Regions from separate parts of the Macrococcus sp. GL_134 genome, predicted to be linked through region 3. Evidence: riboswitches for the same ligand, from Rfam matches in the RefSeq annotation. Region 3 holds a riboswitch; each other region holds the start of a gene.

What was found. A riboswitch is a leader RNA that binds a small molecule or an ion and turns the genes downstream of it on or off. The one in region 3 is predicted to bind S-adenosylmethionine.
Region 1: it holds a riboswitch for S-adenosylmethionine, as region 3 does, so the genes downstream of both, AC3IPL_RS00460 (hypothetical protein) here and AC3IPL_RS01945 (amino acid permease) in region 3, are expected to answer to the same signal.
Region 2: it holds a riboswitch for S-adenosylmethionine, as region 3 does, so the genes downstream of both, AC3IPL_RS01295 (ABC transporter permease) here and AC3IPL_RS01945 (amino acid permease) in region 3, are expected to answer to the same signal.

The regions. Positions count from the first base shown of each region.
Region 1 covers NZ_CM174409.1:84,273-89,475, reverse strand. The annotation lists gene AC3IPL_RS00480 (GNAT family N-acetyltransferase) at 50-331, shown strand; gene kynU (kynureninase) at 426-1,697, shown strand; gene kynB (arylformamidase) at 1,697-2,329, shown strand; gene kynA (tryptophan 2,3-dioxygenase) at 2,326-3,165, shown strand; gene AC3IPL_RS00460 (hypothetical protein) at 3,250-3,555, opposite strand; SAM riboswitch class I at 3,628-3,727, opposite strand; gene AC3IPL_RS00455 (FMN-dependent NADH-azoreductase) at 3,783-4,418, opposite strand; gene AC3IPL_RS00450 (ABC transporter ATP-binding protein) at 4,637-5,203, shown strand, end outside.
Region 2 covers NZ_CM174409.1:226,623-231,825, forward strand. The annotation lists gene AC3IPL_RS01275 (DUF418 domain-containing protein) at 201-1,376, shown strand; gene AC3IPL_RS01280 (hypothetical protein) at 1,462-1,941, shown strand; gene AC3IPL_RS01285 (YbbN family protein) at 1,966-2,139, shown strand; gene AC3IPL_RS01290 (LPXTG cell wall anchor domain-containing protein) at 2,214-2,639, opposite strand; SAM riboswitch class I at 2,947-3,049, shown strand; gene AC3IPL_RS01295 (ABC transporter permease) at 3,132-4,064, shown strand; gene AC3IPL_RS01300 (ABC transporter permease) at 4,057-4,989, shown strand; gene AC3IPL_RS01305 (ABC transporter ATP-binding protein) at 4,999-5,203, shown strand, end outside.
Region 3 covers NZ_CM174409.1:341,166-346,368, reverse strand. The annotation lists gene mmuM (homocysteine S-methyltransferase) at 1-402, opposite strand, end outside; gene AC3IPL_RS01945 (amino acid permease) at 386-1,729, opposite strand; SAM riboswitch class I at 1,784-1,882, opposite strand; gene AC3IPL_RS01940 (hypothetical protein) at 2,003-2,554, opposite strand; gene AC3IPL_RS01935 (DUF3784 domain-containing protein) at 2,559-2,885, opposite strand; gene AC3IPL_RS01930 (6-phospho-beta-glucosidase) at 3,121-4,548, opposite strand; gene celB (PTS cellobiose transporter subunit IIC) at 4,618-5,203, opposite strand, start outside.

The DNA.
Region 1 (5,203 bases), 260 kb from region 3:
CTGCTATTCATTCGAGTTAAATTGACAAAATTCAAGGAGTGGAGAACATATGGTACAAATTAAACGTGGGGAAGACAAGTTCTACGTTGGAGACAAAGAAAACGCACCTAAAGGAATTATGACATTTCTGATTCAGGATAATGACACAGTTGTCATCGACCATACTGAAGTTGATGACGACTTAAAAGGTCAAGGCGTCGGAAAAGAACTCGTAGCTGCCGGTGTAAAAGAAGCACGTGAGAAAAATTTAAAGATTATTCCTGAATGTCCTTATGCAAAGAAAGTATTAGAAGAAAATCCAGATTATAAAGACTTAATTATAGCAGAATAACAATGAGCTGGCCTGAGGGTCAGCTTTTTATGTTGGAAAAGAAAGCGTTTTCTCTTGAACTTCGACTGATTCCTTATACAATTAAATAAAGGAGATGACAGAGATGACGAGAGATTATTTAAAACAGCTCGATTCAAAAGACACCCTCGCTAAGTTCAGAGATGAATTTTATTTGACAGATGATGTCATTTATTTTAACGGAAACTCACTTGGTTTAATGAGCAAGCGTGCGGAGTCTTCACTTTATGAAGTGATGGAGACGTGGAAACAGTACGGTATAGACGGCTGGATGAAAGGAAAACGGCCGTGGTTTTACTTTAATGACGAGCTGGCTGAACTGATGACACCGCTTGTTGGTGCTGCACCTGAAGAAGTATGTGTGACCGGCTCAACGACAACGAATATTCATCAGATGATTTCAACGCTTTATCAGCCGACAGAAGATCGCTACAAAATTTTAGCCGACGAGTTGAATTTTCCTTCTGATATTTATGCGTTGAAATCCCAGCTGCGGTTGAAAGGGTTTGATGACACTGCTTTAGTTCAAGTCCAGTCAAAAGACGGTCAGACACTGATGACAGAAGATATTGTGGCTCAGATGACAGATGATGTCGCTCTTATCCTGCTGCCGGGCGTTCTCTACCGGAGCGGTCAGATACTTGATATGAAACAGCTGACTACTGAAGCACATAAGCGAGGTATTATGATCGGTTTTGACTTATGCCATTCAATCGGTTCTGTTCCTCATGAACTCAGTAAATGGGACGTCGATTTCGCGGTCTGGTGTACTTATAAACATTTAAACGGCGGTCCTGGCAGCGTCGGCGGTTTATATTTAAACAATAAGCATCACGACCATGCGCCGGGTCTTGCCGGATGGTTCGGTTCTGATAAGAACAAACAGTTCGATATGGCGCATGATTTCGAGAAAGCAATTGACGCCAGCGCCTATCAGATTGGCACGCCTCATATGCTGAGTGCCGCACCACTAATCGGTGCGCTTGAAATGATGAATGAAGCAGGAATTGATGCCGTGCGTACTAAGTCTTTGCTTATGACTGACTTATTGCTTGAGCTTGTGACTGAAAATTTAGTGCCGTTCGGCTTTGTTATTACTACACCACTTGATCATGATAAGCGCGGCGGCCATCTTTATATCGAGCATGAGGAAGCAGCACGTATTACAAAAGCGATGAAAGTAGCAGGTGTGATTCCTGATTTCCGTGCACCAAAAGGTATTAGAATGTCCCCAGTTGCTTTATATAATACTTTTACTGAACTGTACGATGCAGTGATGATCATCAAGACCATTATGGCTGAGGAGAAATATAAGGAATTCGAAAATGAAAGAGAGGTCGTCGCATAATGAGCTGGATTGATATCTCGCAGCCGCTGACGAATAATATTGCCCACTGGCCGGAAGATCAGCCCTTTATTTATGAGACAACAGTGACAAAGGAAAATTCCGGTTCTGTGAACATCGGCCGCATGACAACGAGTACTCATATCGGAACACACGTCGATGCACCGTTTCATTATGATACAGCCGGCCGACGAATTCTTGACTTAGACATCAACCGTTATATCGGCGACTGTACCGTAATTGATTTAAGTGGCTATGATGCCATTTCAGCAGCAGCACTTCAATCACAGCTGACTGAACGAGTTGAACGTGTATTGATCAAAACATCACTTCCTAACAATCCGGAACATTTCCCGGAAAATGTTCCTGGGGTCACTAAGGACGGGGCTGAATATTTGAATTCGCTCGGTGTTAAACTCATCGGTGTCGATACACCTTCAGTCGATGACATTTCAAGTAAAGCTTTAGAAGGTCATCACGCGCTTTATGAACATGATATATATATTCTTGAGAATGTTATGCTGGACAATGTCATGCCCGGCAACTATGAATTGATCGCCCTGCCTCTTGCTTTAAAAGACGCTGACGGCAGCCCTGTTCGTGCAGTCATCCGACCAAAAGGAGCGGTGTCATGACTAAGCATCAAGCATTTGAAGATGAGCAGAACATTCATACAGATTTCAGGAAGGACATGACATACAGCAGTTATCTCGGTCTCGAGACATTGCTTGCCAGTCATCATCCACTCAGCGGTCATCATGATGAAATGCTGTTCATCACTGTCCATCACGTCAGCGAAATATGGATGAAGCAGCTGATTCATGAACTGAAAGCTGCCGTCCATAACGTTCAGCACGATCAGTTCGGCGAAGCATTCAAGAAACTTGCGCGTGTGTCACAAATTCAGCAGCAGATCAAAAATGTATGGGATGTGCTCTCTACATTGACGCCAAGCGAATATTTAGAGTTCCGCGATAAGCTGGGCCATTCTTCAGGCTTCCAGTCCTATCAGAATCGGGTGATTGAATTTTATCTCGGCTATAAGACAGATTATATACTGAAGATTTATTCACATGAGCCGGAAATTCATGCGCAGCTGCTTGAAGCCTACAGCACACCGAGCCTTTATGATGCGGCGATTCATGCCCTGCATCGTGCTGGACTTAATATTGATGCTGATGTCCTTGAGAGAAAGCCTTGCATTACTTACACAGCGAATGACAGCGTGAAAGAAGCTTGGAAAGAAGTCTATAGAAACAGCGAAAAATACTGGCAGTTGTATGAACTTGCCGAAGAACTTGTCGATATAGAAGATCTATTTCAGCAGTGGCGGTTCAGACATATGAAAACAGTAGAACGCATCATTGGATTTAAAGTCGGTACTGGTGGTTCGCAAGGAGTCAATTATTTGAAGAAAGTGCTCGACCAGTACTTCTTCCCTGAATTGTGGCAGCTGCGAACTGAACTGTAATGAAACATCTTATCTCATTAAAAAAGCGGCCTTCAAATGTGGTTTGAAGGCCGTTTCTCGTTAATTTCCACGTTAAATCTTTTTCTATTCAGCCGTGCTGTTCGTTTTATAGATTTTAATCGCTATTGTATAACCATCCAGTTCCAGCTTCAGTTCTTTATCGTTACTTACATGCTGTGCTGCAATAGCCTCTCCTGCTTTTTGACGTGGTTCTCTCTCCACCTGGTTGAGGCGGTAGAAGTCCATCTTACGCTCACTCTTTTCGACTTCTTCTAGTTCTCGCTCGAGACGGTTTCTGTCTGCTGTCTTTATCATGGAACTACTATAATTGACTGGTTTATAGTTTTCCACTAGTTCTAAATCTGCTAAAATATCTGCTCTTGTTCTCATCTTTTGCCCCCCGGTTATTTTAGTCACAAAAAAATAGCTCATCTTAAAATCAAGAAGAGCTATTAGAGAATCTTCTTATCTTTCAAGATATACTTGTTGGAATTAGCACAGTGCATAAGCCTGCTGCTGAGGTTTCATAGGGCCAAGTCCCTCCACCTGCTCTGAATAAGATACGAGCTATTAATTTGTAAAGTGATTATATCATACTACCTTCTATTTGTGTAGTATTAGAATGTTTTACCTAATGCTTCACCGCGTTTAATACCGTCAGCTTTGATTTCTTCTGCTTTTTCAGGGTTTGCATTATGGCCTTCAATAATCAGTTCTTCATATGACGGCACACCTGTAAAGTTCATGATTTGTTTCAAGTAACGGTTGCCAAGTTCAAGTTCAGCTGCTGGTCCTTCTGAATAGTAACCACCGCGTGCTTGAATGTGAAGTGCTTTTTTGTCAGTTAATAAGCCGACTGCGCCTTCAGCTGTATATTTGAATGCTTTACCTGCAACTGCGACTGCATCGATATATGCTTTCATTACTGCCGGGAAAGAGAAGTTCCAGAATGGTGTCACAAAAACATATTTGTCAGCAGCAGCAAACTGATCGCTTAATTCATTTAAACGATTAACTTTTTGTTGTTCTGTCTCAGATAATTTTGCGAACTCTTCACCCGACTGTAATTTACCCCAGCCGGAGAAAACGTCGCTGTCGATTAACGGGATGAATGTATTGTATAAGTCGATGTGAACGACGTCATGATCTGGATTAGCTGCTTTGTAGCTGTCAATGAATGATTGACCAGCTGCCATAGAGAATGAAGCCGCTGCATCGTTTGGATGTGCTGTAATGTATAAAACTTGAGTCATAATATTAGCCGCCTTTATATATTTATTATATTTGATATAATTATTATATTAATATTTCTAATGATTGAAACCCTTTAAACTTAATTTTAATCGAAAGTGTAAAACATTACTTGATAGACTCTTATGGTTTTCAATCATTTGACATCAATTTACATCATCATTAAAGTAAATACGAATGTATCACTGTACATCAATGAACAACAATCGGAGGAATGACAATGGCTCGTGGAAGCACAGCAAAAGAAAAATCGACAGCAAAATTCTCAGATTTCTACCAGCTGTTGAAACGTTCAGGAATTAAACGGAAGCTATTTATATTAGGAATTGCAATGACCTTGATAGGAACAGTTGGTTCGTTGATTGTACCCATGTTGACGCAGCGTTTTATCGACGGATTTGATACAGACTCTGTTACGACAGGTTTAATCCTATTAATTATCTTTGTATTTTTACTAAGTGCCATATTCAATGGAGTGTCTAACTATGTACTAGCTAATGTGGGGCAAAGTATTATCAGAGGATTACGCGAAATTATTTGGGATAAGTTCTTAAAGTTGCCGGTCAGCTATTTTGATACTACAAAAAGCGGTGAGTCTGTCAGTCGTATCGTTAATGATACTTCTGTTCTAAAAGATTTAATCACTCGCCACTTTCCATCTGTCATTAGTGGGATGCTGACCATTGTCGGTTCGGTTATCATATTGTTCATCCTTGACTGGAAGATGTCTCTGCTAATGTTCATTGCCGTACCTCTTGCAGTCGCTGTAATCATTCCGCTTGGCCGG
Region 2 (5,203 bases), 110 kb from region 3:
CTAAGATATTCAGTCTTACTAGTAACTATATATTACTAGATTTCTTATTAAGCAATACAGCCTTTACCTTAAAGTTTCCTTAAATTACTAACTTCTCTATTCTATATTTCTCTTCACTTGTGTACATTGAATATAAGGAAATCTGAGTTTCTTAAATTTGTACGAAAATTTTTAATGAGGTATCAAAGAAAAGAGGGTTTATGAAAAGACTGACAGTTGTTGATAGTTTAAGAGGTTTTAGTTTGATGGGAATATTATTTGCTAATTTGCTCTTGTTCCAGTTCGGCCATTATGGTGCAAATTATCCAGAATTCTATGGGATTGATGCAGTAAATAAGCTTTTGATTTATTGGGTTAAGATCTTCATAGAAGGCAGTTTTATGCCGATATTCGCTGTATTATTTGGTTTCGGTTTAATGAAGATGAGTGAGAGCCTGGAGAAGAAGGGGCGTCCTGTGAAGCGGGCAATCATTAGACGAGGATTAATTCTTTTCATTATGGGATTGCTTCATTCTGCTTATCTTTTCAGTGGGGACATTCTTTATCTATACGGCACTATTACGTTTATAGTGGTATGGATGCTGAAGTTTAAAGTTCGGTCACTGATGATTGTAGCTGCTCTAGTCATACCTTTAATTGTCGGCATTTTATTGGTTAATCCAGATTTTATGGTTGCGGCTGAACAAAGCTTTGCAACTGGAGGATTAACTGCAGAACAAAGTGAATATCTCGCAGCAGAGAAAAGTGTATTTTCAACTGGAACGCTACAAGAACGAAACGATTTCTTTATGGAAGAAGATCCATTCATGGCTTTTACCGATGAAGAGTTCTTACTGTTAGCACCAATTGCCATTCTTTTTAATATACCGCTCTTTTTAATCGGTATGATATTGGCGAAGAATCGCTTTTTTGAAACCGGTCTGACGTCCGTAAAGAAAAAATTCATCTATCTGACACCGATTTTTATTCTGTTTAAAGCATGCATGGTGATCTGGCCGGATAATGATATTCTAGGAACATTAGGTATCATCAGTGTGTATCTACTGAGTTTCTCATATATATCATTATTTTATGTGCTCTATCAGAGATGGCAGGCACTCAAGCTGTTTGAAGCGATCGGCAGACTATCACTCACTAATTATATTGCCCAGTCTGTGTTTCATTCTTTTATCTACTATGGCTATGGCATGCAGCGTTTTGGTGATGACAATTTCTTATTATCACTGCTCATTGCTACTTTATTTTTTATCTTACAAGTGGCTCTAAGTAATCTTTACTTCAAGTATTTTAAACAAGGACCACTTGAATATATCGCGCGTGTTGTCACGTACTGGTCGTTTTCGCCGAATAAGAAAACCAATAATAATTTAATTTAAAGTTGAGAATTTAGAAATATAATCCAGGGAAATATAAGGATTATAAGATTTTTAAAATACTTATTTAGAAAGGTAGGTATCTAGCATGCAAGGATTTATTTTAAATGAAAAAGGCTATGTGACTTTTCCTTATGAAATTCTGAAACACATTGAACCCCACGTAAAAGCTCTGAAATGGAAAGTGAGCTGTGTGGAACATAATAATGCTGATAACGAGACTTTTCCATTGAATGAACCACATGATTACTTTCTGGATAGTGAAGAGTTGTTTTCACTGCTGCAGCAGTATTCACATGTTCAATGGATATGGGGCGTATTATCAGGTTTCCCGAATGAACTGTCCTGGGAAGAAATAAGAGGAACTTCAAACTCTTATGATCTTACAACGGAACAACCTTATTTTAGGAATGGGTTATGTCATATTGAACCGCAAGCTGTATTTGAGTTACTAGCGCTTGATAGTTCGGAGACCTATATCTTGGTCGATGATGAGGTTATTATCTCAAGTCTATTCACACACTTTCCGTATGCTGAACGTCTTGAAAATGAGCTTAAGAACTGGTAGATTTTTGAGATGAGCTGTTACCGATTGAGCTGCAATATCATCGCACTCGTCGACATGCCGGAAGCGGCGGGGCAGTTGTCTTTATTTATGGTGCCGGTTGTTATTTTATTTGCTGATGGCCGGGAATCCCACCGGCAGGCCCGAATCATTGATTTTAAGATGTTAGATTACCGGCTGAGCCAGCTGGCTGCACTGTAACAGGATTCATGACAGATTTGTCAGCCGCTTAAACAAAGACCTTCTCAGGCTTTGAGCTGAGAAGGTCTTCAATATTATGCACGTCTTGTTATCAGTTTAAGGCCAAATGCCAGTAAAAGGATGCCTGTAACAACGATACTAGTTGAATGATTCGCTTCACCGGTATCAGGCAGCTGGGTGACGGTCGTCTGAGCACTTTGCTGATTTTCAGCTGCCTGCTTAAAGATAGCAGCCACTTGCTCGTTATATTCTACTTGAGATAATTGACCTGAGTCTTTTTGAATGGTCAGCTGGTTCACCTTCTCTAGGTCTGCAGCCGGAAGTCCAGATGGATCAAAGTCGACATTCGCCCAGCCATCGCCATCCGTATCGGCAGAAGCAGGTAAAATCTCACCCGTCACAGTTTTAGCCCCTTCATCTGCAAAAGCAGTCGTAGTAATAGTCGGAAGTTGCAAAGTTCCTATAGCTAAAGATGCGATAAGAAGTTTATTTAGTCTCATTATATTTTTCCCTTTATTGTAAGATACCTCCATTATAATATAAATGATGTCTTATTATTTGAATTTTATGTAAAGAAAATATATTTATTTTGATATGGTTTTATTTAGCCGGATCTTTAAGTAAATAAGTAACGAGCTGTGCTATTCATCACTGTAAAATAGCTTAATGGAAATAGAAAATTTTATTTAGATTTTTACCAAACATATTTTTCTGATTATTTCGTCTATTCAAAACTTTAAAAATTGATGTTGACTTCATGTTTTTTTGTTGTAACATAAAGTTATAAAAATTAAATAAATAATTTAACTCTTATCCAGAGAGGTGGAGGGATAGGCCCTACGAAACCTCGGCAGCAGATTCTTTTTGAACACTGTGCCAATTCCTGCAACGAAAGTTGTAAAGATGAGACAAGACTCGGTATATATTCCTGTGGACTTGTTCTTGTCCATGGGATTTTTTTGTGGAGTTAAATGCAGAAGGAGGGTTTATTGTTGGTCATTGTTCGTAAGATCGCCAGTATCATTATCACAATGTGGCTGATTATCACAGTAACATTTATCATCATGCATTCCATTCCGGGCGATCCGTTCTCAAATGATTCCAAAGCATTATCAGAAGAACAGCTGAATCATATGAAAGCGAAGTTTCATCTGGATCAGCCGGTTCTGAATCAGTATTTTATTTATCTCAAGAATATCTCCATGTTTGATCTCGGGCCGTCTATTCAGTCGGAAAGTAGGGATGTTAATACTATTATTATTGAAGGGATTGGCGCGTCCGCGCTTCTCGGTATTCAGTCTATTGTCATTGCACTGATTGGTGGCATCATTCTAGGGACTATCGCAGCGATTTATAAGCACCGCTTTCTGGATTTTCTGGCATTATTCATTGCGATTATTGGTATCTCGGTTCCAAGTTTTATTCTCGCACCACTTCTGATTAAGTATTTCGGCGTAGAATGGCAGATTCTTCCTATTGCCAACTTTGATACATGGTGGCACTCAATCTTACCGAGTATCGCGCTTGCTGTAGGTCCGCTTGCGATTATCACCCGTTATGTTCGGAGTAATATGATTGAAGTGCTGAACTCCAACTATATTCGCACGGCGAAAGCAAAAGGTTTACCGATGACTTACATACTCACGCAGCATGTACTGCGTAATACATTACTGCCTGTTATTACATTTCTCGGTCCGTTATTTGCTTCAGTCGTGACCGGCACGTTTGTCATCGAAAAGGTCTTCTCCATTCCAGGTATCGGCAAATATTTTGTGGAGAGTATTTTCAACCGGGACTATCCAGTCATCATGGGAACGACGATTTTCTACAGTTTTATATTATTATTGACGTTGCTGCTCGTTGATATCTGTTACCGTCTGATTGACCCAAGAATTTCTTTAAGGAGTGGTGAGAGATTTGAATAGTTACACAGATACTTCGTTCGAGAAACTAACACCAAGAGATGATGGACAGGACGTTATTTTAAAGCGCGCTTCTACCCGGAAACAGCTGCTTCTTTCTTTTTTTAATCACAAGATGGCTATTTTAGGTATATTTGTACTATTTTGTATTTTAGTAATGGCTATTATAGGGCCGATGATCTCGGGTTATGAAGGAAGCAAACAGTCTCTGATTGAAGCGAATCTCGCACCTGACAGTAAATACTGGTTTGGTACAGATGACTTAGGACGAGATATCTTCACGCGTATTTGGCTGGGGGCCCGTATCTCTTTATCCATCGGGATTATTGCAGCACTGATTGATATCGTTGTCGGCATCGTCGTCGGAGCGATTTCAGGTTATGCAGCAGGTCGTGGCAAATGGGGAGATAGAATCGATGGTTTTCTGATGAGGGTTGTTGAGATTTTATACGGTGTGCCTTATCTGCTTGTGGTGATTCTGTTACTTGTCCTGATGAAACCAGGGCTAGTCACTATGATTATTGCACTGAGTCTGACAGGCTGGGTCAGCATGGCACGAATTGTAAGAGGACAGGTGCTGCAGGTTAAGCAGCAGCAGTTCGTCACGGCAGCTGAACTTCTCGGTACGAGTCATGCAAGTATACTGCTGAAGCACATCATTCCGAATATTATGGCGGTCATTATTGTCAACCTGACCTTCACCATTCCATCTGCTATCTTCGCTGAATCTTTTCTCAGCTTCCTCGGACTTGGTGTGCAGGCGCCTGCTGCCAGCTGGGGGACGATGGCGAATGACGCGCTCGGTGTGATCTTAAGTGGTGAATGGTGGCGCTTATTATTTCCATCTCTACTGATTGCACTGACCATGTTTTCTTTCAATGCGATAGGTGACGGTTTACAGGACACACTTCAAGTTGAAGTAGACTAGGAGGAATATATGACAGAATTACTCACAGTAAAAAATCTTCAAGTCATCACGAAAAAAAGAGCAATTCCTATCGTTAAAGGGGTGTCTTTCAACGTTGAACATGGAGAAGTATTCGCTATTGTCGGTGAGAGTGGCAGCGGTAAAAGTATCACAACACAGTCAATCGCAGGGATGCAGGCAGGGAATCTTAACCTGAATGCAGAGCAGATTCAGT
Region 3 (5,203 bases):
ATGTATATAGTCCTCCTGGGTCAGCTGATAATCGCCCGTATATTCTGCGCCGTTACCGAGCATCGCGCCGTACGGTCCGAGTGAGCCTGCGACGATGGTCTGATTTGTTGCGGCACGTCTTGCCAGTGTCACTGCCTGCTGCAGGTAGTAAGCTGCATCTTCTCTTTTTAGTCCGATATTCAGGAATGATGGTACAGCTGCCTGATACGTATTGGTCAGAATGATGTCTGCGCCGCTGTCGACAAAGGCTTTATGGACATTGTATACCGCTTCCGGCTGATGCTTGATCAAGTTCGATGACCAGAGCGGATGCTTGACGTCGTAGCCGAACTGCTCGACTGTCGTGCCGAATCCGCCGTCCAGGATAGTCATCGTCTCTTTCAGTTTATCTTGCAGTTTCATGGATTCCGTCTCCTTTCTTCTGTGTGAAGGTGTAGTGAATCAGCCAGACAATGAGGCAGAACGGCAGGCCGATCAGTGTCGCGAGTCGCTGGTTCGGGTCAAAGAGGACACCGATACATGAGACGAGGCACAAGGTGAAGGCTGTGACCGGCAGAATGTAGGTTGAACGCTGCGTGACGCCTTCTGCTTTCAGCTGGTTGATACGTGACAGACAGATGCTCATCCAGACAACGACCACTGCGAAGCCTGCGACTGAAACGAGGACGAGGTAGACCGTCGTCGGCGCGATGACGCTGGATAACAGACTTAACAGCGCACCTGCCAAGCTGATGAGTGTGGCATTGACAGGCATCCCTTTACTGCTCAGTTTCTTCGCGACCGGCAGGATATGGTCCTGTTCTGACAGGCTCCACAGCATCCGGCTCGCAGCATAAAGGCCTGAGTTCGCGGCGGATAACAGGGCCGTCAGAATAATGAAGTTCATGATATCGCCTGCATACGGTACACCGACACTATCCAGAATAGAGACGAACGGACTTTCCAGGAGACTTGCCTTGTCCGTCGGCAGTAGCAGCACCATGATGACAATCGTCCCGATGAATAACAGTGCTAAACGCCAGACAGTCGCGCGAATCGTCTTCGGAATCACTTTCTCAGGATTCTTGGTCTCACCGGCTGCGATTGCAATCAGTTCAGTGCCGCTGAAGGCATAGTTGACCGCCAGCATCGTGATGAAGATACCGAAAAGACCGTTCGGCACATCGAATAACTGCTCTCCTGCAGTGACAGGTTCAAGCGAGGATGGCAGCACCTTGAACAGAATCAGTAAGCCGATCAGAATGAACGCTACAATAGCCAGGACTTTAACGAGTGACAGCCAGAACTCCGCTTCACCGTAAATGCGGCTTGACGTCAGATTGATGGCGATGATAACAGCGATGAAAATCAGGCTGAAGAGCCAGACCGGGAAATCCGGAAACCATTTCTGAAACAATATCCCGCCTGCTGTGATCTCCGAGCCGATTGCGATCGTCCAGCAGAGCCAGTAGCTCCAGGCAACGACATGACCGACGGACGGACTGATATAGATATTGGCATATGTATGAAAGCCGCCGACATCCGGATGCTTGACAGCCAGTGCACCGAGACATTTCATGACCATATAGACGAGCAGTGCACCGACGAGATAACTGACTACTGTGCCGACCGGTCCTGCCTGCTGCAGTGTATAACCTGTACTGAGGAACAGCCCCGTACCGATCACTCCTCCAAAACTCAGCATCATCACATGACGCTGCTCCAATCCTCTTCTGAATTCATTTGACATCTTAATTCCTCCCATAAAAAATACCCCTCTGAAAAAGAGGGGTATCAAAGTATACACTCATATTTCAGGCGAACCTGTTGGATTTAGCACCGTGCATAAGCTGGTTGCTGAGACTTCACAGGGCCAATTCCCTCCGTCTGCTCTTTATAAGTTATTTAATTGTTATACAGCATATCATCTATAGGAAAAGTGGTCAATGGCTATGTTGTCAATTTCTGATCACTGTTTCTTCACTCTGAGCAAACTTCAGTTAGCTGACTCAGTGCACTTGCTCTATTTCGAAAATGCTTTCTTAATTGCTTTCACTGTTGCTTTGTCGACGTATTTATAACCCACGAACGATCCGTTATCGTTATCATATACTAATCCTGTCTGTCCGAAGAAATACACTTCCTCGCTGGCCGATACATATTTGAAATCCGGTTTACCCCAGTATTTCGTCATATCTTTATACTTCAGCATAGTAGACGTCCCGTAATAATCAATATATTTCAGCTTGTAGTCTGCCGTTTTATTGCCGCGCTGTCCTGTGAAATACGCTTCAACCGTGTCATAGTCATCGTCTGTTTCCATGTCAAAGTTCAACGAATAATCGTAGTATTGATACTGACTTCTAACACCTGAATAATCAGTGCCCCACTTCTTCTTAGCAGTTTTGATGGTATTCCCAAGCTTAACGCCTTTGAACGTCATCGTTCCATTCTTCATCGCTTTGATGGTGGTTTTGTTCTTCAGATTAATTTGACCGAGCTGTGCTGCGTCTGCTGGACTTGACCATGCGACTAACATCAATAACGCGAGTAGTACTGCCATGACTTTTTTCATTTGACTATCTCCTTTTGTTTGTGTAGTTTCGTTTGAACGTCTTACTTCTAAACATATAACTATTGAATCCAATACTCCCGATAAACACCAATACTAGTAGCATATATAGTCCCCAGTCAGAGCCCGACCGATAGAACGCTATTAACAAGCCGCTTAAAACTAATAGAAACATCCCCATACCTTGACACAATTTTTTCTTATCATATTGTTGCTGCTTATCTTGACTCATCGTATTATATCCGGCGATCAGTGATGCACCTTTCCCCATCAGGAACATGATTGCAAGCGGAATGAGCAGCAGTAATAATAGGACAAGTACTGGTGTCGGCATGTTAATCCTCCTATTTATTGTATGACATCTTTAGTTTATAACATTTTGAAATAATTTACATCTCTTTTTTTTATATCTTTACACTTTTTTTACACAAGCTAGCGACTAAAACTAGACATCAATTCAATCATTGATTCTTTGTTTTTATCTCTAATGATAAACCAGAAAATTTTAATATAAATTTTCTGGCTTAAGAGTTATTTTACTAAGAAGCTGATTGCCTTATATGTTTTTGTTACTCCAATATCTCGCCGTTACTTTCTATCACTTTCCTATACCAATCGAATGATTTCTTTTTCAGTCGTTTTCGTGTGCCGTTTCCTTGATCGTCTAAATCGACGTATATTAAGCCGTAACGTTTGGACATTTGTCCTGTGCTGTTTGATACAAGATCAATGCAGCCCCATGATGTGTAACCCAACAGTTCAACACCGTCATCTACTGCTTTAATCATTTCTTTCAAGTGTTCTTCCATATACGCAATTCTGTAATCGTCATCAATAGTTCCATCTTCATTCATTGTATCTATAGCACCGAGTCCATTTTCTACAATGAACAATGGTTTCTGGTAGCGGTCATAGATTTGATTCATCGTCACGCGTAGTCCGACCGGGTCGATCTGCCATCCCCATTCTGTCTTTTCAAGATATGGGTTCTCAAGTGATGAGAAGGCATTGCCGTCCTGCGCTGCCTGGTTGACTTCAGGATCAGCACTGACCAATCTGCTGGCGTAATACGAGAAAGAAATGAAGTCGACGGTATATGCCTTCAATATTTCTTGGTCTTCCGCTTCAAATTGTATCTCCACACCCAGCTTGCGGAAGAGTTTCTTCGTATATGTCGGATAATACCCGCGTGACTGGACGTCTGTGAAAAAGTACTGTTCCCGATTCTTATTAATAGCTGCCATGGCGTCATGGGGATGGCAAGTGTTGGCATACACTTCTCCTGATGCAAGCATGCAGCCGATCTGAAAGTCCGGGTTGATGGCTTTTGCCGCTTTTGTTGCCAGACTGCTTGCTACAAGCAGATGATGTGCTGCCTGATACATCACTTGATTTCTGTTCTCCCCCTCTTCGAAGATCAATCCGCCGCCAATGAGTGGAATATGCAGCACCATATTGATTTCGTTATGTGTCAGCCAGTATTTAACGCGTGACTGATAGCGTTCAAATAACACGGTGCAGTATTTGACGTAATGGTCAACCGTTGCCCGGTCGCGCCACCCACCGATAGTTTCTACGAGATGATACGGCGTATCGAAGTGGTTAAGTGTGACGACGGGCTCGATGTTGTATCGTTCCAGTTCATCGAACAACCGATCATAGAACTTCAGCCCTTCTTCGTTCGGTGTTTCTTCTATTCCTTTCGGGAAGATTCTCGGCCATGAGATTGAGAACCGATATGTCTTAAATCCCATCTCTGCAAACAATGCGATATCTTCTTTGTAAGAGTGATACATATCGATTGATGTGTGACTCGGATAATAGTCGAACGTGTCATTGATATGATGCGCCGGGTCAAACAATGGTTTGACACGTTCCTCTGCAGCAGGCAGCTTGTCGACGATGGACAGGCCTTTGCCACCTTCTTGATACGCACCTTCACATTGATTGGCGGCTGTTGCACCACCCCATAAGAAATTCTCTGATAATATAGCCAATCTTTGTTCCTCCTTAAGTCATTTGATAAAAAAGAACATATCTATCATTAGATATGTTCTTCTATGTTACTAGATGATTGATTCTCCGCCTTGTTCTTGTACGACCAATTTCTTATCGTACATTCTGATGAACGGCAGCCATACTAAGAATGATGCGACACCACAAATCAGTGCTACTAGTACTGCAAAGTAATCACCTGCAGTTCCGATGAACGCACCTAAACCGATAGGTGATGGCCATGGTACTTGTGCAATGATAGGTCTGATGAATTCAAATTTAATCGCGAAGTAACCGATTGTTGCGGAAACCATTGGTGCCAAGAAGAACGGAATCGCAAGGAATGGGTTATAGACAATCGGAAGACCGAAGATCAATGGTTCGTTGATATTGAATATCCCTGGTGCAAGTGATGCTTTGCCAAGAATTTTAAGTTGTTCTGATTTTGCAAGGAACGCGATGAAAATACAGAGTCCAAGTGTTGCACCTGAACCGCCCATAATAACAAATGAATTCTGGAATTCCCCGGCAAACGGAATATGTGCACCGTCTAAGTTTGACTGCATGTTGCCGAGGACAATAGGTGTCAGGAATGCAGAAATGATGTTTGCTCCATGAATACCTACAATCCATAACGCATGAATTAAGAAGTAGATG